Regions from separate parts of the Pantoea sp. KPR_PJ genome, predicted to be linked through region 3. Evidence: predicted binding sites of a transcription regulator. Region 3 holds the regulator's gene; each other region holds the start of a gene.
The links. The regulator PhoB, encoded in region 3, activates phosphate uptake and scavenging genes when phosphate is short. The targets are predictions, from matches to a motif close to CTGTCATAAAACTGNCNNAT.
Positions count from the first base shown of each region.

Region 1 (7,487 bases), on a different contig from region 3:
CCAAACTGATAAAGCAGAAAAATTTTCCAGCGCGCAAAGCGGTCTGCCAGCACGCCAAACAGCCAGATGCCAAAGGTCATTCCCACGACCGTCACCGCCGTCCACAATCCCGATTTGGTCAGGCTGAAACCAAAGTTAGTGGAGAGATAGCTCGGCATCCAGATCATCAGGCCGTAATAGCCAAAATTCTGCACCGAGGTGAGGATAAAGATACCCAGACTGGCTTTTGCCGTGGCGCGATCCTGCACCAGCATTTTCAGGCGCGCTGGAAAGGAGAGTGACGGCGTCTGCTTCGCCTGACGGGTAAAGGCTTCGGGTTCACCCATGCTACGGCGCAGCACAAAAGAGAACAGCGCAGGCAGCAGGCCGACCAGAAACATGCCGCGCCAGCCAATCACGCCCAGCAGCGCTGGCGTAATAAAGGCCGCCAGCAGTACGCCAAGCTGCCAGCCGATGCCCACCCATGCCGAGGCGCGATTGCGCTTCTCCACGGGCCAGGCTTCGGCAATCAGCGCCATACCGATACCAAATTCACCGCCCAGGCCCATGCCAGCCAGCGTACGGTATGCCAGCAGATCCCAGTAGCCCTGCGCCACCGCACACAGGCCGGTGAAGAGGGAGAACATCAGGATCGTCACGGTAAGGATGCGGATACGCCCGAAGCGATCGCTAAGATGACCAAACAGAATGCCCCCAACCACTGCGCCAGTCAGCGTCCAGGTCACCAGCGAGCCCGCCTGTGATGAGTCCAGCGCCAGCGACACGCTAATGGCTGGCAGCATAAATCCCAGGATCAGCAGATCGAATCCATCCATTGCGTAACCACTGACCGCGGCCAGCATCGCCTTTGCAGGCGTGACGCTCTGCTTACTGCGGGAAAGAGACATGAATCAGCACCTTAATAAGAAAATGTGCGCCGATTATATAAAGGAAACGGTTGCGTATAACAGAAAAAGCGGTAGTCCGTGCGCCAGATGGCGCACGGTGGGAGAGCCTCAGGAAGGTTTACTGGAGCCGTCATCGCCGGACAGCAGCTCATCCAGCCGGTCGCCGCCCACATGACGGAAATCCTGTCCTTTAACGAAATAAAAGATGATTTCACAGATGTTCTGGCAGCGATCGCCGATACGCTCAATGGCGCGGGCGCAGAACAGCGCGGTCAGCACGCTGGGAATTGTGCGCGGATCTTCCATCATATAGGTCATTAGCTGACGCACGATGCCTTCGTACTCTTTATCGACCTTTTTATCTTCACGGTAGATATTAATGGCTTCGTTAAGATCCATACGCGCGAACGCATCCAGCACATCGTGCAGCATCTCTACAGTATGGCGGCCAAGTGACTCCAGGCTCACCAGCAGTGGCATATGCTGCTGGCCAAATTTCTCCAGCGCGGTGCGGCTGATTTTCTCTGCCACATCGCCGATGCGTTCCAGTTCTGAGATGGTTTTGATGATCGCCATGACCAGACGCAGGTCGCTGGCGGTCGGCTGACGCTTGGCGATGATGCGCACGCAGGCTTCATCTATTTCCACTTCCATCATGTTGACCTTCTGGTCGCCGTCGATAACGCGCTGCGCCAGTTCGCCGTCAAGGTTGTGCATCGCGGTAATGGCGTCGGTAAGCTGCTGTTCAACCATGCCGCCCATGATCATTACCTGGGTGCGAATATGTTCCAGCTCCGCATTGAACTGACCGGAGATATGTTTGTTCAGGTTTAAGTTATCCATGGTTATCTCCTGATAAATCAGCCGTAGCGGCCCGTAATATAGTCTTCTGTCTGCTTCTGTGCAGGCTTGGTGAAGAGTCTGTCCGTATCGCTGAACTCAATCAGCTCGCCCATATACATAAAGGCGGTATGGTCAGAGCAGCGCGCCGCCTGCTGCATATTGTGGGTGACGATCACCACGGTATAGTCCTGCTTCAGCTCGGTGATCAGCTCTTCGATGCGGCCAGTGGAAATGGGGTCGAGCGCGGAACAAGGCTCGTCCAGCAGCAGAACTTCCGGGCGGATCGCGATGCCGCGCGCAATGCACAGGCGCTGCTGCTGGCCGCCGGACAGACTGTACCCGCTCTGATGCAGCTTGTCTTTGGTTTCATTCCACAGCGCGGCTTTGCTCAGCGCCCACTGTACGCGCTCGTCCATGTCGGCACGTGACAGCTTTTCGAACAGACGCACGCCAAAGGCAATATTGTCATAAATCGACATTGGAAACGGCGTCGGCTTCTGGAAGACCATGCCGACGCGCGCGCGCAGCAGGGCGATATCCTGATGTGACGCCAGGATGTTTTCGCCGTCCAGCAAGATGTCCCCTTCGGCTCGCTGCTCAGGATAGAGCGAATACATCTTATTAAAGGTACGCAGCAGCGTGGATTTGCCACAGCCTGACGGCCCGATGAAGGCGGTGACCTGATTTTTCGCAATATCCAGGCTGATATTCTTCAGCGCGTGGAACTTGCCGTAATAAAAGTTCAGGTTACGCACCTGGATTTTACCGCTGTTTGAAGTCGCAATACTCATTGCTTGTCTCTCATAAACAACGCCGCACAGGGCAGCGCCGAAGGTTATCCGTGTTTGCTTTTGGTGAAGATGACGCGCGCCAGAATGTTCAGCAGCAGCACACAAAGCGTGATAATCAGCACGCCCGCCCAGGCCAGGCTTTGCCACTCGGCAAAGGGGCTCATGGCGAACTTAAAGATGGTGACCGGCAGGTTCGCCAGCGGCTGCATCATGTCGGTAGACCAGAACTGATTCGACAGCGCGGTAAACAGCAGCGGCGCGGTTTCACCTGCGATGCGGGCGATCGCCAGCAATACGCCAGTGAGGATGCCCGATACCGACGCTTTCAGCGTGATCGCGGAGATCATTTTCCACTTCGGCGTGCCCAGTGCGTAAGCCGCTTCACGCATACTGTCTGGTACCAGGCGCAGCATGTTTTCAGTGGTGCGGATAACAATAGGGATTTGCAGCAGCGCCAGCGCGATGACGCCCGCCCAGCCGGAAAAGTGCTGCATCTGCGCCACCACAATGGTGTAGACAAACAGCCCAACCACAATCGACGGTGCCGAGAGCAGAATGTCATTAATGAAGCGAATCACTTCGGCCAGCGCTGATTTACGGCCATATTCCGCCAGGTAGACGCCAGCCAGAATACCCAGCGGCGTACCGACAACCGTGGACCAGAAGATCAGCAACCCGCTACCCGCCAGGGCGTTAGCCAGTCCGCCGCCAGCCGTATTAGGCGGAGGGGTCGATTCGGTAAACAGCGACCAGCTCAGCCCGTCAATGCCGCGCGTAACGGTGGTAAAGAGGATCCACACCAGCCAGAACAGGCCAAAGGCCATTGTCAGCAGCGACAGCGTCAGGGCAATTTTGTTTTTGGTGCTGCGCCAGGACTGCATTTTACGGCGTGACGCATCCAGTTCGGCGCGTGCCTGTAATTCAATGGTCGTCATGAGCGCGCTCCTTCATTTTTGGACAGGCGCAGGATCATCAGCCTGGAGATCGCCAGCACGATAAAGGTGATGACAAACAGGATCAGCCCCAGCTCCATCAGCGCGGCAACGTGGACGCCCGACTCGGCTTCAGCAAACTCATTCGCCAGTGCAGAGGTAATGCTGTTGCCCGGCATAAACAGCGAGGCGCTGTCGAGCTGGTAGGTGTTGCCGATAATAAAGGTCACCGCCATGGTTTCGCCCAGCGCACGTCCCAGGCCCAGCATCACGCCGCCAATCACGCCGTTTTTGGTAAACGGCAGCACGATGCGCCAGATCACTTCCCATGTGGTGCAGCCAATACCGTAGGCCGACTCTTTCATCATGACTGGCGTCTGCTCGAACACGTCACGCATCACCGACGCAATGTAGGGGATGATCATAATTGCCAGGATCACACCTGCCGCGAGGATACCGATACCAAACGCAGGACCAGAGAAGAGTGCCCCGACAAACGGGATAGCTGACATCACGTTCCCCACCGGCGTCTGAAAATATTCAGCAAACAGCGGTGCGAAGATAAACAGGCCCCACATGCCGTACACGATGCTGGGGATCGCCGCCAGTAGCTCAATCGCGGTGCCGAGCGGACGACGCAGCCAGCCCGGGGCCAGCTCGGTCAGAAACAGCGCGATGCCGAAGCTCACCGGCACAGCAATGATTAACGCAATCAGTGAGGTCACGAGCGTGCCGTAAATCGGCACCAGCGCACCAAACTCTTCATTTGGCGCATCCCAGGTTTTCGACCACAGGAAGGAGAAACCAAATTTCTGGATGCTCGGCCAGGAGGAGAAGATCAGGGAAACGATAATGCCCCCCAACAGCAACAGCACAATCAGCGCTGCCAGCTTAACCAGCGCGCCGAAAATCATGTCACCTTGCTTACCCGGAGCTTTGAATGCCGGCTTCGTTGCAGCCATAGAAGTTTCATTCTCAGAAGGTTGTAGAGCGACCGCCAGTCACCCGTCGATCTGGCCGGACATCTGTCCGGCCCGGTTTTTCGTTACTGGTATAGCGCTTTGCCTGAGCTGTCCTTGATGCTGGCTTTCCACGCCTCGCGGATCTGTGCAGTCACGCTGTCTGGCAGCGTGGCATAATCCAGGCTGGTGGCCGTTTTGCTGCCGTTTTTATAGGCCCAGTCGAAGAACTTCAGCACTTCACTGCCTTTCTCAGCGTTAGCCTGATCCTTGTAAATCAGAATGAAAGTGGTGGAGGTGATTGGCCACGCATCATTGCCTTTCTGGAACGTCAGGTCCTGGGCAAAGGATTTGCTCCAGTCTGCGCCTTTCGCCGCGTTGGAGAAGCTGGTTTCGCTCGGTGCTACCGGCTTACCGTCAGCATCAACCAGTTTGGTATAGGTCAGGTTGTTCTGTTTGGCGTAAGCGTATTCCACGTAACCAATTGAGCCCGGCAGACGCTGAACAAAGGCCGCCACGCCATCGTTGCCTTTACCGCCCAGACCGGTCGGCCAGTTAACCGTATTGCCTTTGCCGATTTTGCTGTTCCACTCTTCGTTCACTTTCGCCAGGTAGCTGGTGAAGACGAATGAAGTGCCGGAGCCGTCAGCGCGACGCACCACGTTGATATTGCTGTCAGGCAGTTTTACGCCAGGGTTCAGCTTAGTGATGGCGGCATCGTTCCACTTTTTGATGTTGCCCAGGTAGATGTCACCCACGGTTTTGCCGTCGAGCGTCAGCTCGCCTGATTTTACGCCCGGAATGTTGACGGCCAGTACGACGCCACCGATCACTGTCGGGAACTGAAACAGACCGTTTTTCTGCAGGTCTTCCTCTTTCATCGGCGCATCTGACGCACCGAAATCCACGGTTTTCGCAATAATCTGCTTCACGCCGCCCGATGAGCCAATGCCCTGGTAGTTGATTTTGCTACCGGTAGCTTGCTGATATTCTGCTGCCCACTTGGCATAAACCGGTGCCGGGAAAGTCCCGCCCGCGCCCGTCAAATCGGTCGCTGCAAAGGCAGAAACCGCGCTTACGGCGAGCGTGGCGGTAAGGATTCGGGCTACGGTGCTACGCATCAGTGTCATATTCCCTCCAGGGGAGTTTATTTCAGGCTTGAAGCCGTTGTAGTCGGAGTCAGTGATTGCTGCTGGAGGGAAAATAGGACAGTTTGATGACAGTGAAATGTAGAAAATGTGACAGATTTATGACAAAGCGCAGAGTGAAAAAGTAGCGAAAAGGCATGACGGGCGGGAGAGATAATAAAAAACCCGGCAAATTCACCGGGTCTGTTATTCGTTAACTGTGACGCTATGCTGTTACTCGACCGTTACCGACTTCGCCAGGTTTCGTGGCTGATCAACGTCAGTGCCTTTAATCAGCGCGACATGGTAAGAGAGCAGCTGTAACGGCACGGTATAGAAGATCGGTGCAATGACCTCTTCTACATGCGGCAGAGAAATAATCTTCATGCCGTCGCTGTCGCTGAAGCCCGCATCCTGATCGGCAAATACATACAGCAAGCCGCCGCGCGCACGTACCTCTTCAATATTTGATTTCAGCTTCTCCAGCAGCTCGTTGTTCGGTGCCACAACGATAACCGGCATATCAGCGTCAATCAGCGCCAGCGGGCCATGCTTCAGCTCGCCAGCAGCATAGGCTTCGGCGTGAATGTAGGAGATCTCTTTCAGCTTCAGAGCCCCTTCCAGGGCGATCGGGTATTGGTCGCCGCGTCCGAGGAACAGCGCGTGGTGCTTATCGGAGAAATCCTCCGCCAGCAGCTCAATGCGTTTGTCCTGTGCCAGCATCTGCTCGATGCGGCTCGGCAGCGCCTGTAGGCCATGCACAATCTCGTGCTCAATGTCGGCTGACATTCCCCGCAGTCGACCCAGCTTCGCCACCAGCATCAGCAGCACGGTCAGCTGTGTGGTAAACGCTTTGGTGGACGCGACGCCGATTTCAGTCCCGGCTTTGGTCATCAGCGCCAGATCTGACTCGCGCACCAGTGAAGAACCGGCCACGTTACAGATCGCCAGTGAACCGAGGTAACCCAGCTCTTTGGTCAGGCGCAGCGCCGCCAGCGTATCAGCGGTTTCGCCAGATTGCGACAGCGTGATCAGCAGGCTGTTTTTGCGCACCGCCGATTTGCGATAGCGGAATTCAGAGGCGATTTCGACATCGCAGGGGATGTTTGCCAGTGATTCGAACCAGTAACGGGCAACCATGCCTGAGTTATAGGAGGTGCCACAGGCAATAATCTGGATATGTTCGACCTGGCTCAGCAGCGTTTCGGCACCCGGACCCAGTTCGCTGAGATCGACTTCACCATGGCTGAAACGACCGGTCAGGGTGTTTTTGATCGCCATCGGCTGTTCATAGATCTCTTTCTGCATATAGTGGCGGTAAACGCCCTTGTCGCCCGCGTCATACTGCACGCTGGATTCAATCTCAGCGCGCTGCACTTTATTGCCTTCGCGATCGACGATGGTAACGTCACGGCGGCTGACTTCAGCAATATCGCCCTCTTCCAGATAGATAAAGCGACGCGTGACCGGCAGCAGCGCCAGCTGATCGGAAGCAATAAAATTCTCACCGACGCCACGGCCAATCACCAGGGGGCTACCGGAACGTGCGGCCACCAGCAGCGACGGATCGCGGCTGTCCATAATGACCATGCCATAGGCACCGCGCAGCTGAGGAATGACGCGCAGCACGACGTCGCGCAGCGAGCCGCCCTGTTTCTGCTCCCAGTGCACCAGATGTGCGACCACTTCGGTATCGGTCTCAGAGGTAAAGCGATAACCCCGGGCGATCAGCACTTCACGCAGTGGCTCGTGGTTTTCAATGATGCCGTTATGCACCACGATAATCTGCTCTGAGACGTGCGGGTGCGCGTTGGCTTCCGACGGTTCACCGTGCGTTGCCCAGCGCGTGTGCGCAATACCCGTGCCGCCAATCAGCGGCTGCTGCTCAGCGGCCTCCGCCAGCATCTGTACTTTGCCAACGCGACGCAGACGCGTCACGTGGCCCTGA
Region 1 is NZ_JABMIK010000011.1:82,313-89,799, forward strand. Features, by position in the region: gene HP564_RS18755 (MFS transporter) at 1-887, opposite strand, end outside; gene phoU (phosphate signaling complex protein PhoU) at 996-1,730, opposite strand; gene pstB (phosphate ABC transporter ATP-binding protein PstB) at 1,748-2,521, opposite strand; gene pstA (phosphate ABC transporter permease PstA) at 2,566-3,456, opposite strand; gene pstC (phosphate ABC transporter permease PstC) at 3,453-4,415, opposite strand; gene pstS (phosphate ABC transporter substrate-binding protein PstS) at 4,499-5,542, opposite strand; gene glmS (glutamine--fructose-6-phosphate transaminase (isomerizing)) at 5,774-7,487, opposite strand, start outside.
Region 1: the regulator PhoB is predicted to act here: its motif matches at 5,649-5,668, upstream of pstS (phosphate ABC transporter substrate-binding protein PstS).

Region 2 (7,487 bases), on a different contig from region 3:
TCTCGCGGAGATCCATTTTCTCCAGCGCGTGTCCGGCGAACTCCACCAGACGCGTCCACAGGCGATAGTGGTCATGACGATCCACCGTGATAAGGCGCTGCTTCTTTAGCTCGGCCAGCAGCAGATAGGCACTGCTTTTCGGCAGGCGCAGGCCGTCGATAATGTCGGCTGCGCTGCACGGCCCCTGCCGGGCGATAAAGTCGAGGATAGCGATGCCGCGTGTGAGCGCGGGTACAGGCGTTATTTCCAGCATGCTGGACTCCAGTCTGAAGGTCTGGAAGCAGTGTTGTGAAATCAGCGGTGCGTAAACGTGAGCCGCGTCAAATAAGGCAGGTCAGAGCCGACGGGGCTGGCGCGGGGTGCGCAGAGTGTGAGATGCCGCGCGTTGCCGGTACAGCGGGCTGGACGCCCGCGCTTTTTCTGTGCCGTGGGTGTTTTGCCCGGCGGCAACGTGGCATTCTGCTGAGATACCCCACTCAAGGAGGCGCAATGTCACACATTACCAATGAATATGGACAGCCCGTTGGTCAGCCGTTACCGGACTGGCAGCCGCGACCGCTGCCGCAGCGGGAAGTGCTTGAGGGCCGCTACTGCCGGCTGGAGCCGCTCAGCGTGGCGCAGCACGGCGAGGCGCTGTTTGCCGCCTACGCGCTGGCAAAAGATGGCCGCGACTGGACCTATCTGTTTGCCGGACCGTTCAGCGACTATGCCGCATTTCAGCACTATGCGCAGCAGATGGAGAGCAGCCGCGATCCACTGCATTTTGCCGTGGTTGAGGTGGCAACCGGACGAGCGCTGGGCACCCTGGCGCTGATGCGCATTGAACCCCAACATGGCGTCATTGAGGTCGGGCATGTGACGTTCTCTCCCTTGCTGAAGCAAACGCGCATCGCCACCGAAGCACACTACCTGCTGATGCGCTACGCCTTTGAGCAGCTTGGCTATCGACGCTACGAATGGAAATGTGACAGCCTGAATGCGCCCTCACGCCGCGCCGCGGCACGGCTGGGTTTCCAGTATGAGGGCGAGTTTCGCCAGGCGATTGTTTATCGCGGCCGCACGCGCGATACCAGCTGGTTCTCAATAATTGACAGGGAATGGCCGCTGGTGAAACAGGGATTTGAGCGCTGGCTGGCGGCAGAAAATTTCGGTATCGACGGCCAGCAGCGAGACAGGCTGGAAACACTGCGCCAGCGGCCCTGAGCTGAGACGCAGGGCCGCTTCTGCCTTAACTTTGCGGCACGATCTGGATATCGACCATGCCGATGCCCAGTCGTCGCGGAGCCTGGCCGGTAATATTGTCCAGGCTGCTCTGCTGCGGCTCCGGCGGAGCAATGTTGAGCGTATGGCTGCCGTTGGGATTGGTGAAGTGGAGCGTGGTGGTCGAGAGCGCCTCGCCCAGCGTCAGCATCTGCTGCTGATCGCCGACGCGCACCGGAATCGGGCGGTGCGCGTTGGCCCCAAAGGCGCGCGCGGTGATCACCAGGTCAAAACGGGCGGGCAGCGGATCGACATATTCGATGCTGACCTCAGGGGCGAGGTTGGCGTTCGACCAGCGGCCCCAGTTCTCCCAGCGTGAGATACCGCTAAAGCGTTTCACGCTGCCCGGCGCGCCCGGCACGGCGAACAGAAAGCGATCGGCATCGTAGCGAATATCGTTATCTTCGATGCGGATCATCTGCTGATTGCGCTGATATTGCTCGCTGCTCAGCACGCTTTGCGGAAACTGCACCTGACCTTTCCACTGCGGCTTATCGATGCGCGTCACGCTCGGCTGACCGCCGAGCTGTCCCATTGCCAGACAGAGATCGGTAGAGAGCGCCAGTTCCGGCTTCCACAGCCGCGCCATGCGGAAGCAGCGATCCACCCAGACAAACTTCTCACCGGCGGTAAAATCGGCCAGCTGATAGCGCAGCGGCGCGGAGTATTCCCCTTCCGGCAGCGGCTCAACGTGGCTTTCGTTAACGCGGAACAGAATCGGCAGGCGGAAGGTGGCCCCGGAGAAGCTGAAGCTATTTTTCGCCTGATCGATAACGAAACGATCGAGCTTTTTCGGGAAGTTCCACAGCTGAATGATATCCGCTTTCCAGCGGCCAATGTGGTTCTGAAAATCGTCGAACTGGCCTGCCAGCGTTGCACCGGCCAGGCTGCTGCGGCCCAGACCGATCGCCTTGTCGCCGCCGAGTATATCGAGCACCGTCGCGCCGTTATCCAGCGTGCTGCGTGGCTGATCGATCACCTCAGCCTGCGGGCGATCGCCACGGATCACCATAAAGAGATCGCGGCGCGGCTGTTTGATCAGGTAGGAATGCGCCGTGTTGTTCATCGCCAGGTGATCGGAGGTCACCACGATCACCGTGTTTTTGAACCACGGCGATGCTTTGATGCGGGCAATCAGCCGGGCAATATGCTCCTGCGAACAGGCGACCGCGCTAAAAGACTGATTGGGTTTGCCCTCGTAGCTGTAGCTTCTACGCTGACAGCTGCGCGAGATAAAGCCGTCGGGATGATGGGTGTCGACGGTCAGCGCAAAGAGAGCAAAGCGTTTTTGCTGGCGCGACAGCGCCTCATACTTTTCGAACACCTCATCCATCACGGTGTCATCGTAGTAACCCCAGTTATTGCGGTAGCCAGCATCGGCAACGCGATCTTTCAGCTCCTGCGAGCCGTACATATTGTCGGGATCAAAACCGTGCGATTTTAAAAAGATATCTTTGCCGGCGAAGCGCAGATCTGCGCCCTGAATAAACCAGTTCTCATAGCCGGAATTTTTCAGAATATCGCCAAGACAGATATTTTGCGGATAGAAACTGGAGAGCGCGGCAGAGGCGTTGCCGTCGAAAGGGGCAAACAGCGGAATGCCGCACTGCGAGGCCACCATGCCCGCGATGGTGTAGTCAGTGCCCGGCAGCTGCACGGTGTTGCTGAAGTCGATACTCTGTGCCTTTTCGCGGCCCAGCTCTGGCGTCAGGCCGGGGAACACCTGGTCGTCAAAGTAGGTGCGCTCCAGGCTTTCACCGTAGATATAGACCAGGTTGAGCTGCGGGCTGTCGATGCGCTTTTGCGGCACTTTGTAATAGCTGTCGAAGTCAGAATCCGCCAGTTGGGTATGCGAGGCGACCAGGCTGGCAACCTGGCGAAACGCGGGGGTGGTCTGCACCGATCCGGCGGCGCAGGCGACCGCCAGCAGACTCCAGCCAAGATGATGTGGCCGCTCATGGCGGCGTAAGAGCCAGCTCAGCAGGCAGACCAGCAGAAACAGGACTAAAATCAGGCCGATCGCAGGCACGACATATTTACTGACGCCCGCTCCGGTCAGGCTGTTAGTCAGGGTATAAAGCACCGCATCGTTGATGCCGTCGCCGGTAAAATAGTTGCTGGCGTAGAGCGTGGCATTAAGTACCACGAACAGCATCAGCAAGAGCAAGATCAGGGAAAACCAGATTTTATTTCGCCCGGCTTTACAGGCGTAAACAGCGATAGCGGCCAGAAATAGCCCTGTCGAAATAAATTCGGACAACGTCAGATCCTCTTTTGAAATGAATCAGCGCTTCCTGCGCGGCCCGCGTTAAGCGTGGAGTAACTGGCGTCAATCTATAATGGCTGTCATAACGCTGCAACCTGCGGCGCCCGAATTGTGCAGTGGATAATCTTTCAGAAATAAAGTGCAGACGAGAGGCGGGGGACCCTCGTCTGGATCAGGGGAAAAATGCGTTAAATCAAAGCCAACCGGCAGGAGAGGCGACTAAAGCCGCCCGGTAAGATACTGGGCCTCGCCGTCGGCAAAGCTCCAGTCACCTTTTTCATTGGTGATAAAGCTGATCATCAAATCCTTGCCCTCTACGCCGCTGCTTTCTCGCAGTTCACGCGCCAGCTCTGCCATAAAAAGTTGCTTCTGCTCCGTGCTGCGCGGGCTGGTATAGACGCGCACCATTACCAGATTATCGCTGCGGCTAAAGCCCAGGCCGGTATCCTGAAACACCATCTGGTAAGCCTTGTTTTCGTGAACAATCTGGTAGCGATCGCGCGCAGGTACCTTAAAAGCCGTCAGAACCGCACGGTGCGCGGCATCCAGCAGCGTACGCATTTCAGATTCCGAACGGCCCTGTATCACGTCAAATTGCAGCAAAGGCATCACTATCTCTCCTCTTGAACGACACTTTTACGTATGCTGATGCCCTTATCCTGACCGTTCTGCGGGCAAAGAAAAAGCGCGCTCGCTGAACTGATTATTCACCATAGTGAACAATTAACGATGCAAGAGATCAAAACGGATGCGCTCTGGATCCATCTGCACTGGCTGCTGGTGCTGGCGGAGCAGGGCAGTTTTACCCGCGCTGCAGAACGGCTTGAGGTCAGTAAGGCGGCGATGAGCCAGAAAATTAAAGCGCTGGAGCAGGCCGCAGGCGTGGCGCTGGTACAGCGCACCACGCGCAGCGTCAGGCTAACGTCGGCAGGTGAAAAGCTGGTGGAGGAGCTGCGTGAACCCTTTACACGCATTGCGCAGGGCTTCTTCAGCGTGCGCGATGCCGCCGGTCCGGTGCGCGGCCTGGTACGCATCAGCGCACCGGTGGCGTTTGCGCGTCAGCAGCTGATCCCTGTGGTTGGCGATTTTTTGCGGACCTATCCGCAGATTCGCCTGCAGCTTGACGTAACGGATCGCCTCGTGTCGCTTGGCAGCGAAGGCTTCGATCTGGCGATACGCCACAGCGATACGCTGCCGGAAACCCACGTTGCGCTGCCGCTGTGCGATACGCGCACGCTGCTGGTCGCTTCACCGGCTTATCTGGCCGCGCAGGGGGCACCGCAGACGCCGCAGGAGCTGGTGCAGCACAACTGCCTGTATTATCCGCGCGGCGTCGAATCTCCCTACTGGACTTTCGCCAGCGTGACGCAGGAAGAGCGGGTGCGGGTGCGTATTCAGGGAAGCTTCGCCACCAATAACAGCGAGTCGATACGTGATGCGGCGCTACAGGGACTGGGCATCGCCATGCTGCCGGACTTCAGCGCCAGCGAAGCGCTGGGCTCCGGCGCGCTGCAGCAGGTGCTGCCGCGCTGGCGAGCCGTAGAGGCATTTGCAGAAAAGCTGTGGATCGTTCGGCCATACAGCGCCCAGGTGCCGCGCGCGGTAACCACCCTGACAAGCTGGTTACGCGCGCGCTTTATCCACGGATGATGGCAGCGCCATGCGCGTCGGTGCCACCATCATGCCGCCCAGCAGGCTGGCGCGGTTATAGAGGCCAATGCGCAAATTGAAGTCGAGATGCAGACGTTCATCTTTGCTCAGCCTGATCACCGGCGGCGGCGTTTGCGGACGCTGGTGAAACAGCACCGAGCAGGCGAATGCATCACTGTTGCCGGCATGTAGCTGCTGGTAAAACCACGCGTTGGCGTCAGCTTTGCGTAAATAGAGATTCACGCGGCGATATTCCTTAATAGCCACCTGCTGGGCCAGCGATAACAGCGCCTGTACCGGATGAGGGATCTTCTGCACGATAAGCGGATAGTCGTCACGCTTCTTCAGCTCATGAATAAAATTATGTGCGCCGAGATTTTTAACGGGAGCCAGCTGCTTCAGCCATTCGCGAATAAAGGCATTGCCCGGTGCGGCGGCGATAAACCAGCTTTCGATAACGGGTGACAGGAAATTAAGCGTGCTGGTTTCATGATAATAACCAATCACGTCCATAGGCTTTTCCTGCTGAACCTGATGCACCCAGTCGAGCTTTTCAAACAGCAGGGTGCCGCAGTCGATACTGATACCACCAAAACGATAGAGCAGCTCAAGCCGAATAATTTCACTTTTATGCGCGGCGGTCAGATCGGCAGAGATAAAGGTTAAATCTGGCAGCCACTGTGCCAGCGTACTCTGTGTGACCAGATGCAGCGAATGGTCGGGATTGTCCTGACGCAGCTGATTGATGCTGAGGCGCAGCGAAGGCGGCAGCTGATCGTCATGCCAGTACATCCAGATGGTTTTCGGGATCGCGTCCGGCGCTTTCTCCGCCGACAAAATGACCAGGTTTTCTTCCTGGCTGGCGTCATATTCAGGCGCGGTCAGCGCGCTGTGCTTTTTCTTTTGCCACAGCATTTGACTGCTAAAAGAGACACGTTTCCAGTTGCGCCAGAGCGTATGTGCAGGGTGTTGACGGTGTTGATTCATAAGGCACCTGTTATTGTGATTATTGCTGCGGGTTTTCCCTGGTGAGGCGCAGCGCAGAGTGCGCGTTAGTTTCCTCACTGCTGTGTTTAAATTCTCTTCAACGATTTAATAAAGCATTATTTATAGGCGCGCTACGACTTTTGCTTAATTTCAGATAATACGGAATGCGCTGGATCTGTTTATCGCTTACCGCCTTCGGTATTTATTTATATATCTTTAAATTCGCCACGCTCTTGTCTGAGGAAATAAATAAAGGAATTCTTAATTTCGCCGTGGTTTATTTAGCGCTCAGGCGATTTTTCTCTTAATGGCAGAGTTATTCGCGTTAATGACGCCGTTAAGCCACGCTGATGTTTTGCCCGGTGGCTGATGGCATAACGGCATTTGTCTACGCTTAAGGAGGGCTTACTGAGAAAAGGAGGCGCTATGTCTGAACAAACCCGTGGACTGCTGGCGGTCGACAAGCAGGGCAACCGCGTACTGTTTCTCGATCCAGAAAGTTTTGTTGTGCAGCGCGAGCTTAATGCTTTTCCGCCGCGCCCACACGAGTTGCTGATGCTGACGCCGTGGCACAAAGCCTATGTGCCCATCTATGGCGACGGTGTGCATGGTGACAATCCGCATCCGGGCCATAAGATCGCGGTGATCGATCTGGCGAAGCGTGAGATCAGCGGCTTTATCGATCTCTCTCCGTTACGTTCGCCACACAGCGGTCAGCTGGGCCGCGACGGTAAAGTCTATCTCTGCTGCGAAAGCAGTGCGGCGGTTGCCGTCATCGATCCGGTCAGCGACCGCGTGGAGAAAATCATTCCCATCCCGTCGCATAATGCCCACCGGCTGACGCTTTCACCCAGCGGGCGCAAGCTGTTTACCGACAATGAAGAGGATGCCAGCATTACCGTGGTGGATTTGTGCGAAGCGGAAGGGCGGGTAATTGATACTATTTTGCTGCCTGGCCCCATCGCCGGCATTGCGGCATCGCCAAAGCACCCCTATCTGGTCGCCAGCGCCGCCGATGCACCGCACCTCTACGTTATCGACCGCCAGAGCCACCGTATTCGCCAGCGGCTGGCGTTGCCCGGGCATCAGCAGCCATGTCAGGTGGTGCGCTTTAGTGCTGACGGCGAGCGGCTGGTGGCAATCGGCGATGAGGAGCCAGTCGTCACGCTGTTCGACGATCTGCTCAATCCGCTTGGCGATATTGCCGTTGGCAATAAACCCATGGATGGCTGTTTCAGCGAGGATAACCAGCAGTTGCTGATTGCCAATGAAGGCGACGGCACGCTAAGCGTGATCGATCTGACTCAGGGAACCGTTATCGCGA
Region 2 is NZ_JABMIK010000004.1:339,819-347,305, forward strand. Features, by position in the region: gene HP564_RS12115 (IclR family transcriptional regulator) at 1-253, opposite strand, end outside; gene HP564_RS12120 (GNAT family N-acetyltransferase) at 490-1,203, shown strand; gene opgB (phosphatidylglycerol--membrane-oligosaccharide glycerophosphotransferase) at 1,229-3,520, opposite strand; gene HP564_RS12130 (tautomerase family protein) at 3,746-4,135, opposite strand; gene HP564_RS12135 (LysR family transcriptional regulator) at 4,256-5,176, shown strand; gene HP564_RS12140 (glycosyltransferase family 32 protein) at 5,150-6,163, opposite strand; gene HP564_RS12145 (YncE family protein) at 6,590-7,487, shown strand, end outside.
Region 2: the regulator PhoB is predicted to act here: its motif matches at 3,604-3,623, upstream of opgB (phosphatidylglycerol--membrane-oligosaccharide glycerophosphotransferase).

Region 3 (7,487 bases):
AAGCCAGCTGATGTCGATGCGCGTCCCCTCTGGCGTGTGGTTAACGGCGTTATACACCAGGTTGGAGATAGCACTGCGCAGCTGATCATCGTCACCGCGAACTTTAAGGTGGGGATCGGTGTGGAAATGGATCTCGTGTCGCCCGCCGCTCAGCGTCTCCGCTTCGCGCTGAAGCAGGTGCAGCATCATCGGCACATCGACCGTCTCTTTCATATCGATGGCGGGTGCCGCCTCAATGCGTGACAGCGTCAGCAGCTGGCGCACCAGACTGTCCATGCGCCGCGTCTGCTCCTGCATGGTCTGCAACGCCTTACCGCGTGAACGCTCATTCATCACCGAATCGTTCATCATCTCCAGATACCCCTGGAGCACCGTCAGGGGCGTACGCAGCTCATGGCTGACGTTGGCAAAGAAATTACGGCGTGCCCCCTCCAGCTGATGCATCTGCGTGACGTCGCGCGCCACCATCAGCCACTGCCCTTCGCTGTAGGGCATGACGCGGAACTCCATATGGTGCTGGTTATTGAGGATCAGCGTAAGCGGCTTATTGAAATCGCGCTGGCGGATATAGCGGGAAAACTCGGGATAGCGCAGCAGGTTAAGGATGTTCTGCCCGTTATCTTCTGGCCAGCGCAGGCCAAGGTGCTGCTGCGCCAGCCCGTTGCACCAGAAAATGGTGCCTTCTTCGGTGGTCAGCACCACCGCATCGGGCAGGGTTTCGGCACCGCTGCGAAAGCGCTTAATCAGGTTGCCCAGTTCGCGCCGCCGCCGCCGGTTGCGCATCTGCATCTGGTAGAGACCATAAAACAGCGGTTCCCAGCTCGCCCGTCCGGCAGGCGGGGTCATGGTGCGATCCAGCCATAGCCAGTGCGACAGCCGCATTAAATTATGGAAATGCCAGAACATAATGCCGAGCACGCTGGCCAGCAGCAGCCAGGGCAGATAGCCAATAATCAGGCCGATAATCAGCGCGGGCAGGCAGGCCAGCGCCAGCTCAGAGAGTAGCCTCTTCCAGGAGAGTCGTTCCAGCACGGTAAAGACTCCGTTTAATAGCGGGCGGAGAAACGATACCCCGTTCCGCGCACGGTTTGAACCATGCGATCGTGGCCGGAAACTTCCAGCGCCTTGCGCAGGCGACGGATATGAACGTCAACGGTGCGATCCTCAACATAAACATTGGTGCCCCAGACGTGGTTCAGCAGTTGCTCGCGGCTGTAAACGCGCTCCGGGTGGGTCATAAAAAAGTGCAGCAGTTTGTATTCCGTTGGCCCCATCTCCAGCGGCGTTGAATCTGACATCACGCGGTGTGACGACGGATCCAGGCTCAGTCCCTGCATCTCGATCACCTCTTCCACCGCCATCGGCGAAATGCGGCGCATGACCGCCTTGATGCGCGCCATCAGCTCTTTAGGTGAGAACGGCTTGGTAATGTAATCATCCGCGCCCACTTCCAGACCGCGCACGCGATCTTCCTCTTCACCGCGAGCTGTCAGCATCATAACCGGAATATCGCGGGTCAGCGCTTCCCGCTTGAGATGTTTGATAAACTGAATGCCGCTACCGCCCGGCAGCATCCAGTCCAGCAGAATCAGATCTGGCCAGGGTTCGATCAGTTTCCCTATCGCGCTGTCATAATCTTCGGCCTCAATGGGCTGGTAGTCATTCTGCTCCAGAACGAAACACAGCATTTCTCGGATAGGGGCTTCATCTTCCACAACCAAAATGCGCTTAGCCATTGTAACTCCTGCTGATGTAACCACTGTCACCGTTATATGCGGCGTCATTATGCGTCAGATTTATGACACTTTTATGAAAAACATAGCGGCTTAATCAGCGCTTTAATATCGCGGTATGCGCGCAACAGCGGCTTTTTTTGCTTTTGTGGCATAGCCGTTATAATCGTCCGGCAAACCGTTACGGCAGGGAGTTTTATGCGCATCATTCACACCGCGGACTGGCATCTCGGTCAGTTTTTCTATAACAAAAGCCGGGCGGCCGAGCATCAGGCCTTTCTTGACTGGCTGCTGGCGCGCATTGAAGAGCATCAGGTTGATGCCCTGATCGTGGCGGGCGATCTTTTTGATAGCGGCACGCCGCCAAGCTATGCCCGCGAGCTGTTTAACCGGTTCGTCGTGGCGCTACAGCCCACCGGCTGCCAGCTGGTGGTGCTGGCGGGCAACCACGATTCGGTGGCAACGCTTAACGAGTCGCGGGCGCTGCTCGCCTGTCTTAACACGCAGGTTATCACCACGCCGCAGGCGGACCATAACCTGCTGCTGCTCAACACGCGTCAGGGCGAGCCCGGCGCGCTGCTGTGCGCCATCCCCTATCTGCGGCCGCGCGATATTCTGCGTAGCCGCGCGGGCCAGTCAGGACGCGAAAAACAGCTCAGCCTGATGGAGGCGATAGCCGCGCACTACCAGCACAGCGTCGAAGCGGCACGCGCGCATCCGCTGGCGCTACCGGTGATCGCCACCGGCCACCTCACGACCGTCGGCGTCAGCAAAAGCGACTCGGTGCGCGATATTTATATCGGCACGCTGGACGCCTTTCCCGCGTCAGCGTTTCCCGACGTTGACTATGTGGCGCTCGGCCATATCCACCGTGCGCAGCGCGTCGCCAACAGCGATCATATTCGCTACAGCGGCTCGCCCATTCCACTCAGTTTTGATGAGCTGGGCAGTGAAAAAAGCGTATTTCTGCTGGAGCTGGACCGGTCTGGCCTGCGGGCCGTCACGCCGCTACCCGTTCCGCTGTTCCAGCCGATGAAAATGCTAAAAGGCTCGCTGGCGCAGATTGAAGATCAGCTTGCGCCCTTTGCCGCGCACCAGGGTGAAAAAGCAGTCTGGCTCGATATTGAAGTCACCACCCAGGAGTTCCTCAGTGATTTGCAGCGCCGCGTCGAGGCGCTGACCGCCGATCTGCCGGTCGAGGTGCTGCTGCTGCGTCGCAGTCGAGAGCAGCGACAGCACAGCCTGGCGCAGCTAAAAAATGAAACCCTGAGCGAGCTGAAGGTGGAAGAGGTTTTCGCCCGCCGCGTCGCGCTGGCAGAGGATATGGATGAATCGCAGCAGGCACGGCTCAGCGCGCTGTTTCGCGCGACGCTGGCATCCCTCGAGGAGAGCGAATGAAAATCCTGACGCTACGTTTTAAGAACCTCAATGCGCTGAAGGGCGAATGGTTTATCGACTTTCGCACCGAACCCTTTGCCAGCAATGGTCTGTTCGCGATTACCGGCGCGACCGGCGCGGGCAAAACGACCCTGCTCGATGCCATCTGCCTGGCACTCTACCACCAGACGCCGCGTCTCGGCGTTCTGTCGCAGACGCAAAACGGGCTGATGACGCGCGACACTGCGGAATGCCTTGCTGAAGTGGAGTTTGAGATCAAGGGCGAGGCCTGGCGCGCCTTCTGGAGCCAGAACCGCGCACGTGGTGCGGCCGATGGCAAACTCCAGGCACCGCGCGTTGAGCTGGCGCGCTGCGCGGACGACAAGATTTTTGCCGACAAGGTCAACGACAAGCTCAGGCTGATTGAGTCGCTGTCGGGACTCGACTTCGAGCGCTTTACCCGCTCCATGATGCTGTCGCAGGGGCAGTTTGCCGCCTTTCTCAACGCGAAGCCCGGCGAACGTGCCGAGCTGCTGGAAGAGCTGACCGGCACTGAAATTTACGGTCAAATTTCGGTGGCGATTTATGAGCAGCACAAGACGGCACGGCAGGCGCTGGAAAATCTGCGCAGCCGTGCCGGGACAATGGCGCTTCTCGATTCCGAGGCGCGTGCCGCGCTGCAACAGCAGCTGACCGCGCTAACCGAAGCGGAGCAGGTACTTACTCAGCAGAGTGAACAACTGCGCCACCAGCATCAGTGGCTAAACCAGGCCGCGCAGCTGGAGAGCGATATTCAGGCCGCGCAAACAGCGCTTGAGGCGGCGGAGCAGGCGTGGACCGCCGCCGAGACAGATCGTCAGCGCCTGGCGCGCAGCGAGCCGGCAGAAAAGCTACGCGACAAGCTGCAGCAGCGTGACGGCCTGCTGCAGCAACAGCAACAGCTGCAGCAGGCGCAACAGCAGCTCAGTGCGCAGCGCCAGGTGGCTGAGCAGCAGATGCAGAGCGCCCGGCAGCATCGGGATAAGGCACAGGCCGCACGCGAGGCTGCACTGCGCCAGCAGCAACAGCAGGAAACGCTGCTGACAGAGCAGATCATCCCGCTGGATCAGCAGATTGCCGCGCTGCATGCGCAGTCGGTCCAGCAGCAGCGCGAAGCTGACCAGCAGCAGCAGAGCCTGAGGCAGAGCCAGATCGCGCAACAAAATGAGGTAGCGCAGCGCGACGAGCTATACGCCACGCTGGCAGAACAGCAGCAATGGCGCGCGGCACAGGGCACTCTGCCGCAGTGGGGAGCGTCGCTGGCGCTGTGGCAGGAGCGCTTTGCCCAGCTCGCACAGCAGGAAAGCGTGCTGGAGAGCCTCAACGCGCAGCAACGTCAGCAGCAGCAGGCGCTGATCCGGCAGCAGGCGGAGATCGCCAGGCTCACTCAGCAGGCAGAGCCGCTCAGCCAGGCGGAGCGCCGCGCGGCCAGCGCGCTTCAGGCAGCGGAGCAGGCGCTCGCCGGGCTGGAGCAGGCACATCCGGCGCAGACATTACAGGCGCATCTGGCCAGATTTGAGGCGAGCCGTCCACTGCGCCAGCAGCTGGCGGTCCTCGCTTCGCAGTGGGCACCGCTGCAACAACAGCTTACCGCAAAGCAGCAGCGCCTCGCCGCGCTGGAAACATCGCGTCAGCAGGATGAAGAAGCGCTCAATACGCTGCGTACCACCTTTGCGCGGGAAAAGAGCGCGCTGGCGGACATCAGCAAGATCTGCGAACTGGAGCAGCATATCGCTGATCTTTCAGCCTATCGCGCCCGTCTTGAGCCAGAGCAGCCCTGCCCGCTCTGCGGCTCCTGCCAGCATCCGGCGGTAGAGCGCTATGCCACGCTGGAGCTAAGTGACAATCAGCGGCGGCGAGCGGAGCAGGAGCAGCGGGTGGAGGCACTGCGCGAACAGGGAATTAAGAAAGGCGAAGCCGTTAAGCTGGCGAAGGCTGAAGAGCAGCGGCTGCGCGATGAGCTGGCGGCTGAAAACCAGCAAATCGACAGAGTAAATCAGCAGTGGCAAGCGTTACAGAGTGAGTTATCACTTACATTTTCTGCTGGTGACAGCGCTGCGCTCGACGCCTGGCAACAGCAGCAGAGTCGTGAAGAGCAGTCGCTTCAGCAGCTTGCCCGCCAGCAGGAAGCTGCCGCTCGCCTGCGCCAGCAGGTAAAAGATGAATACCTGCAACATCAGCAGGCGCTCCAGCAGCATCAGCAGCAGCATCTGCTGGCCCAGCAAACACTTACTAACCTGCAAGAGAGCGCGGCTACGCTGGCGCAGCGTATTGAGCAGGAGAGGCGCGGCGGGCAGCAGCGCAGCGAGGCCCTGCATCAGGCGCTGACCGAGGCCGGTCTCGCCCTGCCCGAGGCATCAGCGCGTGACGGCTGGCTACAGCAGCAGCAGCAGCGCTGGCAGCGCTGGAATGAGAGTGAGCAGCTGCTTACCACGCTCCAGCCGCAGCTGGCGCGCGCTGACGCGCAGTGCAGCAGCCTGCAACAGCGCGTGGCAAGCGAACAGCAGCGGCTCGACGCCCTGCTCCAGCTGCATGCACAAACCGAAACCGCTCTGGCGCAGCAGCGTGCACAGCGTCAGGCGCTGTTCGGCAATCGCGAGGTCGCCGACGCGCGGCGGCAGATGCAGGCGCAGCTGCAGCAGCAGGAGAGCACGCTCGCCGCGGCACTGGAGGCGCTGCAGCAGAGCCAGAGTCAGCTCAGCCTGCTGGGTGGCCGCGCGGCGGAGCTGGAGGCGCAGCAGGATGCTCTTAGCCAGGCATTGAGCACGGCACAGCAGCGGCTGGTCACCGCACTGGCTGCGGCATCCTTTCGCGATGAGGCCAGCCTGCGCGCCGCACTGCTTGAAGAAGAAGAGGCACGAACGCTGCGCACGCGGCTACAGCAGCTTGATCAGCAGCGCCAGACGTGGCTGAGTCAGCGAGAGCAACTGACGCAGCGCCGTGCCGCGCATCAGCAGAGTCAGCCCGATAACCAGGCGCAAAGCCTCGCCACGCTGGAAGTGCAGCTGGAGCAGCTACGCCTTGCGCTGCGTGACAATGCGCGCCAGCAGGGCGAAGCGCAGCAGCAGCTTCAGAGCGATGCTCACCTGCGCGCGCAGCAGCAGAGCCTGATGACGCAGATCGAAGAGGATGAGGCGGCGCTGGTGCACTGGAGCCAGCTGAACGATCTTATTGGCTCGGCCAGCGGCGATAAGTTCCGCCGCTTCGCGCAGGGACTGACGCTGGATCACCTGGTCGCGCTGGCCAATCGACAGCTCGATCGGCTTCACGGCCGCTACCTGCTGCAACGCCGCGCCAGCGACGCGCTGGAGCTGGACGTAGTGGATACCTGGCAGGCGGACGCGGCGCGCGATACGCGCACCCTCTCCGGTGGCGAAAGTTTTCTGGTCAGTCTGGCGCTGGCGCTGGCGCTTTCAGATTTAGTCAGCGTGAAAACCCGTATAGAGTCTTTGTTTCTCGATGAGGGCTTCGGTACGCTGGACGCCGAAACGCTCGACACCGCGCTGGATGCGCTCGACGCGCTTAACGCCAGCGGCAAAACCATTGGCGTTATCAGTCACGTCGAGGCGATGAAAGAGCGCATTCCGGTGCAGATCCGGGTGCGCAAAATTAACGGGCTGGGCTACAGCAAGCTGGAACTGCCCCGCGCTCAGGAGGCGTAATGAAAACAGGCATAGTGCTGCTGCTCGCCAGCGCGCTGCTGGCAGGATGCAGCAGCAAAACCCCAGGCAATCAGACCTGCAACAGCCACTATACGGCCGCGCAGTGCCGCTATCTGCACGCTGTACAGCGGCAGCTGGTCGACAACTTTAATGCAACCGTTGCGCCACGCTATGCAGGCCAGTCCTGCCTGGTGTCGGCGCACCGCCGCGCCGACGGCGGCTACAGCGTACTGCGCACCGAAGGTGACGAGGCGCTCTGCCTGCGCGCCTGGCAGCAGGTAAGCAGCGCGCGTAATCTGCCGCTGCCCCCGGTCGGCGTGCCAGAAGACTGGCAGTTCGCCTTTGGCTCAACGCCGTAACTTACCCTTTCAGCGGCCAGAGCCAGGCCGCGCCGCGTACCCCGCTCGAATCGCCGTGTTTTGCCTTCAGCACCGGCGTTTCGCATTCGCCACCAAACACCCACTGCTTCATCAGCGTCGGCACCGTCTGGTAGAGGCGATCGTTATTGCTCATGCCGCCACCGAGCACGATCACATCGGGATCCAGCAGGTTCACCACCTGCGCCAGCGACTTCGCCAGTCGGGTTTCGTAGTGGCGCATCGCCTGCTCTGCGATCGGATCCTGCTGGGCAATCAGCTTCACGATCTCCGCGCCCTTCAGGGCCTGGCCGCTCAGC
Region 3 is NZ_JABMIK010000003.1:160,176-167,662, reverse strand. Features, by position in the region: gene phoR (phosphate regulon sensor histidine kinase PhoR) at 1-1,032, opposite strand, end outside; gene phoB (phosphate response regulator transcription factor PhoB) at 1,047-1,736, opposite strand; gene sbcD (exonuclease subunit SbcD) at 1,932-3,131, shown strand; gene HP564_RS09220 (SbcC/MukB-like Walker B domain-containing protein) at 3,128-6,811, shown strand; gene HP564_RS09215 (cell envelope integrity protein TolA) at 6,811-7,170, shown strand; gene mak (fructokinase) at 7,172-7,487, opposite strand, start outside.

Region 4 (7,487 bases), on a different contig from region 3:
GACCGGTTTCTACAAGCCTACTGGCGGCACTATCAAGCTGCGCGATCAGCACCTGGAAGGCTTGCCTGGCCAGAAGATTGCGCGCATGGGCGTGGTGCGAACCTTTCAGCATGTGCGTCTGTTCCGTGAGATGACGGTCATTGAGAACCTGCTGGTCGCACAGCATCAGCACCTGAAAAGCGGCGTGTTTTCTGGCCTGTTCAAAACGCCGGCGTTCCGTCGCGGTGAGAGCGAGGCGCTGGACCGCGCCGCCACCTGGCTGGATCGCATCGGGCTGCTCGATCTTGCCAACCGTCAGGCAGGCAATCTGGCCTACGGCCAGCAGCGTCGCCTGGAGATTGCCCGCTGCATGGTGACGCGTCCGGAGATCCTGATGCTGGACGAACCGGCGGCCGGTCTTAACCCAAAAGAGACGCACGAGCTGGATGAGCTGATTGCCGAGCTGCGCGGCGAGCACAAGGTGTCGGTGCTGCTGATTGAACATGATATGAAACTGGTCATGGGCATTTCTGATCGTATCTACGTCGTCAACCAGGGGACGCCGCTGGCTAATGGCACGCCGGAAGAGGTGCGTAACAATCCGGATGTGATCCGAGCCTATTTAGGAGAGGCGTAACATGGCAAACCCGATGTTATCCGTTAACAACGTCAGCGCGCACTACGGCAAGATCCAGGCGCTGCACAACGTCAGTCTGCATATCAATCAGGGTGAGATCGTTACCCTGATTGGTGCCAACGGCGCGGGGAAAACCACGCTGCTCGGTACGCTGTGCGGCGAGCCGCGTGCAACCCACGGCAGCATTACCTTTGATGGCAAGAGCATCACCGACTGGCAAACCGCGCGCATTATGCGCGAGGCCATCGCCATCGTGCCGGAAGGACGCCGCGTCTTTTCGCGCATGACGGTGGAAGAAAATCTGGCGATGGGCGGCTTTTTTGCCAGTCGTCAGGCATATCAGACGCGCATCGCACGCGTCTATGAACTCTTTCCGCGTCTGGCGGAGCGTAAAATCCAGCGCGCGGGCACCATGTCTGGTGGCGAGCAGCAGATGCTGGCGATCGGTCGCGCGCTGATGAGTCAGCCGCGCCTGCTGCTGCTGGATGAGCCGTCGCTGGGGCTGGCACCGATCATTATTCAGCAGATCTTCGACACCATCGAGCAGCTGCGTAAAGAGGGAATGACGATCTTTCTGGTCGAGCAGAATGCTAACCAGGCGCTGAAGCTGGCGGATCGCGGCTATGTGCTGGAGAACGGGCATGTGGTGCTCGAAGATACCGGTGAGGCCTTGCTTTCCAACGAAGCCGTCCGCAGCGCTTATTTGGGGGCTTAGGCCTGGCTTACTTGCCATTTCGGCAGCGGGCAGTGCTCGCATTCCTCACGTACTTTAGTACGCTCCGGATGCTGCGCGCTGGCCGTTGTCGAACTGGCTGCGCCGCCGACGGCCTTCAGCGTTGAATAAGGCCTGGCTGCGCCGCTTCTGCTAAAACTCCCTTCATCTTGCCGTCATCCGGCTGTCATGTTGCTGTTATTAATCCGTCATTTTCCCGTGTCATGTTACTTCGCGAACAAAAAATGCGTGATACCGCGCGTATCTACCTGCACAGGAAAATGCTATGTCCGTGTTTAAGACACAAAGTAGACTGATGAGTGTGGTTCTGGGCCTGGCCATCAGCGGCAACGCGCTGGCCGCCACGGAAATTCCTTTCTGGCACTCAATGGAGGGCGAGTTAGGCAAAGAAGTTGACTCTCTGGCGCAACGTTTTAACCAGGCGCACCCCGACTATAAAATTGTGCCGACCTACAAAGGTAACTACGAACAGAGCCTCGCGGCAGGCATCGCAGCGGTGCGTACCGGCAAGGCACCGGTTATTTTGCAGGTTTATGAAGTCGGCACCGCCACGATGATGGCTTCGAAGGCGATCGTGCCGGTGCATCAGGTCTTTCAGGACGCTGGCATTCCCTTCGATGAAAAACAGTTCGTGCCGACCGTGGCGGGCTACTACAGCGACGCCAGCGGCCATCTTATTTCTCAGCCGTTTAACAGCTCCACCCCGGTGCTCTACTACAACAAAGACGCCTTTAAAAAAGCGGGCCTGAACCCCGACCAGCCGCCGAAAACCTGGCAGGCGCTGGCAAAAGACGCCGACGCGCTGCGGAAAGCGGGCCTGACCTGCGGCTACGCCAGCGGCTGGCAGGGCTGGATCCAGATCGAAAACTTCAGCGCCTGGCACGCCTTGCCGGTCGCCAGCAAAAACAATGGCTTCGACGGTACTGACGCGGAGCTGGTGTTCAACAAGCCGGTGCAGGTGCGCCATATCCAGATGCTGGAGGCGATGAACAAGAAAGGCGACTTCACCTACTTTGGCCGTAAAGACGAATCCACCGCCAAGTTCTATAACGGCGACTGCGGCATCACCACCGCCTCTTCGGGTTCGCTGGCGGATATCAGACACTACGCCAGATTTAACTTCGGCGTCGGTATGATGCCCTATGACGAAAGCGTGCCGAACGCGCCGCAGAACGCCATTATCGGCGGTGCCAGCCTGTGGGTGATGAAAGGCAAAGATGCCAATACCTACAAGGGCGCTGCGGAGTTTATGCAGTTTCTGGCGCAGCCGGATATTGCCGCCGAATGGCACCAGAAAACCGGCTACCTGCCGATTACCACTGCCGCTTACGAGCTGAGCAAACAGCAGGGCTTCTACGACAAGAACCCTGGCGCAGATATCGCCACGCGTCAGATGCTGAACAAAGATCCGCTGCCGTTCACCAAAGGCATGCGTCTGGGCAACATGCCGCAGATCCGCACCATCGTTGACGAAGAGCTGGAAGGCGTCTGGACCGGCAAGCAGTCGCCGCAGGCCGCGCTGGATAGCGCGGTGAAACGCGGCAACGCACTGCTGCGCCGCTTTGAACAGCAGGTGAAATAACCTGTGACATTAAAAGGGCCGGCGCGTGCCGGCCCTGTTCTCTTTCTCAGACAGAGTACGCTATGTCTTCATTTCGCCCGGTGTTTCGCACCAGTTTGTTGCCCTATCTGCTGGTGCTGCCGCAACTGCTGATTACCGTCATCTTTTTCCTCTGGCCTGCGGGCGAAGCCCTGTGGTATTCGCTACAGAACCTCGATCCGTTCGGTATCTCCAGCACTTTTGTCGGCCTGGACAATTTCACGCGCCTGTTTCAGGACAGCGACTACCTTGACACCTTCTGGACCACCATCGTGTTCAGCACGCTGGTCACGGTGTGCGGCATGGTGCTGTCGCTGCTGCTGGCGGCGCTGGTGGATTACGTTATCCGGTTGCGCAAGCTCTATCAGACGCTGCTGCTGCTGCCCTACGCGGTGGCGCCGGTGGTCGCAGCGGTGCTGTGGATGTTTCTGTTTAATCCCGGCCTCGGCCTGATTAGCCATTTTCTTAACCAGCTTGGCTACGGCTGGAACTACGCGCAGAACAGCGGTCAGGCGATGTTCCTGATTGTGGTGGCTTCGATCTGGCAGCAGATGAGCTACAACTTTTTATTCTTTTTCGCCGCATTGCAGTCAATTCCGAAATCGCTGGTAGAAGCGGCGGCGATCGACGGCGCTGGCCCGGTGCGGCGCTTCCTTAATCTCTCGCTGCCGCTGATTACGCCGGTGAGCTTTTTCCTGCTGGTGGTCAACCTGATCTACGCCTTTTTCGACACCTTTCCGGTTATCGACGCCGCGACCGGCGGCGGGCCGGTGCAGGCTACCACTACGCTGATCTACAAAATCTATCGCGAAGGCTTTACCGGGCTGGATCTCTCTTCATCGGCGGCGCAGTCGGTGGTGCTGATGCTGCTGGTGATCGGCCTGACCGTTATTCAGTTTCGCTTCGTTGAGCGTAAGGTGCAGTACCAGTGATTGAAAACCGTCGCGGGCTGGATATTTTCAGCCACACGCTGCTGATTCTGGGCGTGCTCACCCTTATTTTTCCACTCTATGTCGCCTTTGTCGCCGCCACGCTGGATAACGATGCGATCTATCAGGTTCCGATGACGCTGATGCCAGGCACCCATCTGTGGGAGAACCTCTCGCGCATCTGGACGCAGGGCGTAAACGGCAGCGGCCCGGCGTTCAGCCTGATGTTGCTTAACAGCCTGATCATGGCGCTGGGCATTACTTTCGGCAAAATCAGCGTCTCGATGCTCTCTGCCTTTGCGCTGGTCTGGTTTCGCTTTCCGCTGCGCACGCTCTTTTTCTGGCTGATCTTCATCACGCTGATGCTGCCGGTCGAAGTGCGTATTTTTCCTACCGTACAGGTGATCGCCGATCTCAACATGCTCGACAGCTACCGCGGCCTGACGCTGCCGCTGATGGCATCGGCCACGGCGACCTTTCTGTTCCGCCAGTTCTTTATGTCGCTGCCGGACGAGCTGATCGAGGCGGCGCGCATCGACGGTGCCAGCGCGCTGCGCTTCTTCTGGGATATCGTGCTGCCACTGTCAAAAACCAACCTCGCGGCGCTGTTCGTGATCACCTTTATTTACGGCTGGAATCAGTATCTCTGGCCGCTGCTCATCATCAACGACGCGTCACTCAGCACCGCGGTGGCGGGGATCAAAAGTATGATCTCCACCAGCGGATCGCCGACGCAGTGGAACGAAGTGATGGCGGCAATGTTATTAACCCTGATCCCACCGGTCGTGGTGGTGCTGGTCATGCAGCGCGCGTTCGTGCGTGGCCTGGTCGAGAGTGAGAAATAAGCATGGCAGGCGTAACCCTTCAGGCGGTAACCAAGTCTTACGACGGCAAGAATCAAATCATTCAGCCGCTGAACGTCACCGTTAACGACGGCGAATTTATGGTGATGGTCGGTCCCTCCGGCTGCGGCAAATCGACGCTGCTGCGCATGGTGGCCGGGCTGGAGCGCGTCACCTCCGGTGATATCTATATCGACGACAGACGCGTCACCCAGCTGGAACCCAAAGATCGGGGCATCGCTATGGTGTTCCAGAACTACGCGCTCTACCCGCATATGACGGTCGAAGAGAATATGGCCTATGGGCTGAAGATCCGTGGCATGAGCAAGGAACATATCCGCCTGCGCGTGCTGGAAGCGGCACGCAGTCTGGAGCTGGATCAGCTGCTGAGCCGTCGTCCGCGCGAACTTTCCGGCGGCCAGCGCCAGCGCGTGGCAATGGGCCGCGCTATCGTGCGTGAGCCAGCGGTATTTCTGTTCGATGAGCCGCTTTCTAATCTGGATGCGCGGCTGCGCGTGCAGATGCGCCTTGAGCTACAGCAGCTGCACCGTCGCCTGCAAACCACCAGCCTCTACGTGACGCACGATCAGGTGGAAGCGATGACGCTGGCGCAGCGCGTGATGGTGCTGAACAAAGGCGTTGTCGAGCAGACTGGCACGCCGGCAGAGGTTTACGAGCGCCCCGCCAGCCAGTTCGTCGCCTCTTTTATCGGCGCGCCGGCGATGAACCTGATTGATGGCCATATCAGCAGTGACGGCACGCGTTTTACTCTCAATAACTCTTACTCTCTGCCGTCTGGCGACATCAGGGTGAAGTGGGCGAATCGCGCCGTGACGCTCGGCATCCGTCCCGAACATGTGCAGGTCAGTCCGCGCGAGCGCGAAGGCATACCGCTGCGCGTTGAGACGCTGGAGCTGCTGGGGGCAGATAATCTGGTGCATGGCCGTATCGATGAGACGCCGTTAGTGGTGCGCCTGCCGCACAGTGAACGGCCGCCGGTGGGCAGCATGCTCTGGCTGCATCTGCCGTCGGATGCGTTACACTACTTCGATCCAACTAGCGGGAAGCGTCTGGAATGAAGAAACACAACTGGCCCTATCCTCATATCGTCGCCCATCGCGGCGGCGGTAAACTGGCCCCGGAAAATACCCTTGCGGCGATCGACGTCGGCGCGGAGTGGGGCCATACCATGATCGAGTTCGACGCGAAGCTGTCGCAGGATAAGCAGATTTTTCTGCTGCACGATGACACGCTGGATCGTACCAGTAACGGCTGGGGCGTGGCAGGGACGCTGCCGTGGGAAAAACTGGCGCAGCTCGATGCCGGCGGCTGGTTTGGCAAGGCATTTGACGGCGAACCGCTGGCGCGGCTTCCCGACGTGGCGGCACGCTGTCACCAGTATGGCATGATGGCGAATATCGAAATCAAACCCACTACCGGCAGCGAGGCAGAAACCGGACGCGCCATCGCCCATGCGGCGAAAGCGCTGTGGCAGGAGATGACTGCACCGCTGCTGTCGTCGTTCTCTTACGTAGCGCTGGAGTCGGCGATGCAGGCGGAGCCGGATCTGCCGCGCGGCCTGCTGCTTGATGCGTGGGATGAGGCGTGGCAAAGCAAAACCGCTGCGCTGGCGTGCGTCTCAATTCACCTGAACCACAGGCTGCTCAACGCGGAGCGCGTCGCAACGCTGAAGGCCGCCGGCCTGCATATTCTGGTCTACACGGTAAATGACCCGGAGCGGGCGCGTACCCTTCTTCAATGGGGCGTTGATGCCATCTGTACCGATCGCATTGACATCATCGGCCCCGATTTTCGCTAATTACGGTTCTGCTGCTGTCCCGGCTGCGTCGTAATAACGCGCTGCTGGGCGCTGTTGCGCTGTTCCTGTAATTTACGCTGGATCTGCTGATTCTGCTGCTGCTGGTCCTGTTGCAGCTTACTCTGCTGTTGCTGCTGTTGGATCTGCATCTGCGTTTGCATACGCTGCTGGCTGGGATTGTAGCCCGGCTGATTAGGTTGATTCGTGTTGTTCAGCATATTAGCCATGCCGCTAAGCGGCAGCAGCGCGGCAAAGACGATTAACCATTTTTTCATGTGACTTCCTCCGTCAATGCGATCTCACCGACGTGTGATGCGTCGTGACCGCAGCTGTAAGTTTAGCAACCTCACAAACTTCTCCCCTAGGAACGCGCCGAATTTGACTTAGATGTTATTTTTTTGCTGTATTTGTAAACACTTGCCTGCGTGATAACAAATGTAAACAACTGAAAAGGGTAGTGGGATGATGATGCGAGGAAATATACGCCAGCTTGGCTGGGCGGTAATGATGAGTTTAACGGTGGTCAGCGTGGCGAACGCCGCCGCGCCTGCCAGCGCGCCACCCGTCTCTTATGGCGTTGAGGATGATACCTTCCATCCCGTCAGGGCGCAGCACGGCATGGTGGCCTCGGTTGATGCGCTGGCGACCCAGGTGGGTGTGGATATTCTGCGCCAGGGCGGTAACGCGGTGGACGCCGCGGTTGCCGTCGGTTTTGCGCTGGCGGTCACGCATCCGCAGGCGGGTAACCTTGGCGGCGGCGGTTTTATGCTGCTGCGTACCGCCTCTGGCCGCGCGACTGCTATCGATTTTCGTGAGATGGCACCGGGCCGCGCCTCGCGCGATATGTTCCTCGACAAACAGGGCAACGCTGACAGCAAGCTGTCGCTGACTTCTCATCTCGCCTCGGGCACGCCCGGCAGCGTGGCGGGCTTTGCGCTGGCGGCGCAA
Region 4 is NZ_JABMIK010000007.1:137,243-144,729, forward strand. Features, by position in the region: gene livG (high-affinity branched-chain amino acid ABC transporter ATP-binding protein LivG) at 1-616, shown strand, start outside; gene livF (high-affinity branched-chain amino acid ABC transporter ATP-binding protein LivF) at 618-1,331, shown strand; gene ugpB (sn-glycerol-3-phosphate ABC transporter substrate-binding protein UgpB) at 1,615-2,931, shown strand; gene ugpA (sn-glycerol-3-phosphate ABC transporter permease UgpA) at 2,994-3,881, shown strand; gene ugpE (sn-glycerol-3-phosphate ABC transporter permease UgpE) at 3,878-4,723, shown strand; gene HP564_RS15405 (sn-glycerol-3-phosphate import ATP-binding protein UgpC) at 4,726-5,799, shown strand; gene ugpQ (glycerophosphodiester phosphodiesterase) at 5,796-6,539, shown strand; gene HP564_RS15415 (DUF2756 domain-containing protein) at 6,536-6,814, opposite strand; gene ggt (gamma-glutamyltransferase) at 7,002-7,487, shown strand, end outside.
Region 4: the regulator PhoB is predicted to act here: its motif matches at 1,524-1,543, upstream of ugpB (sn-glycerol-3-phosphate ABC transporter substrate-binding protein UgpB).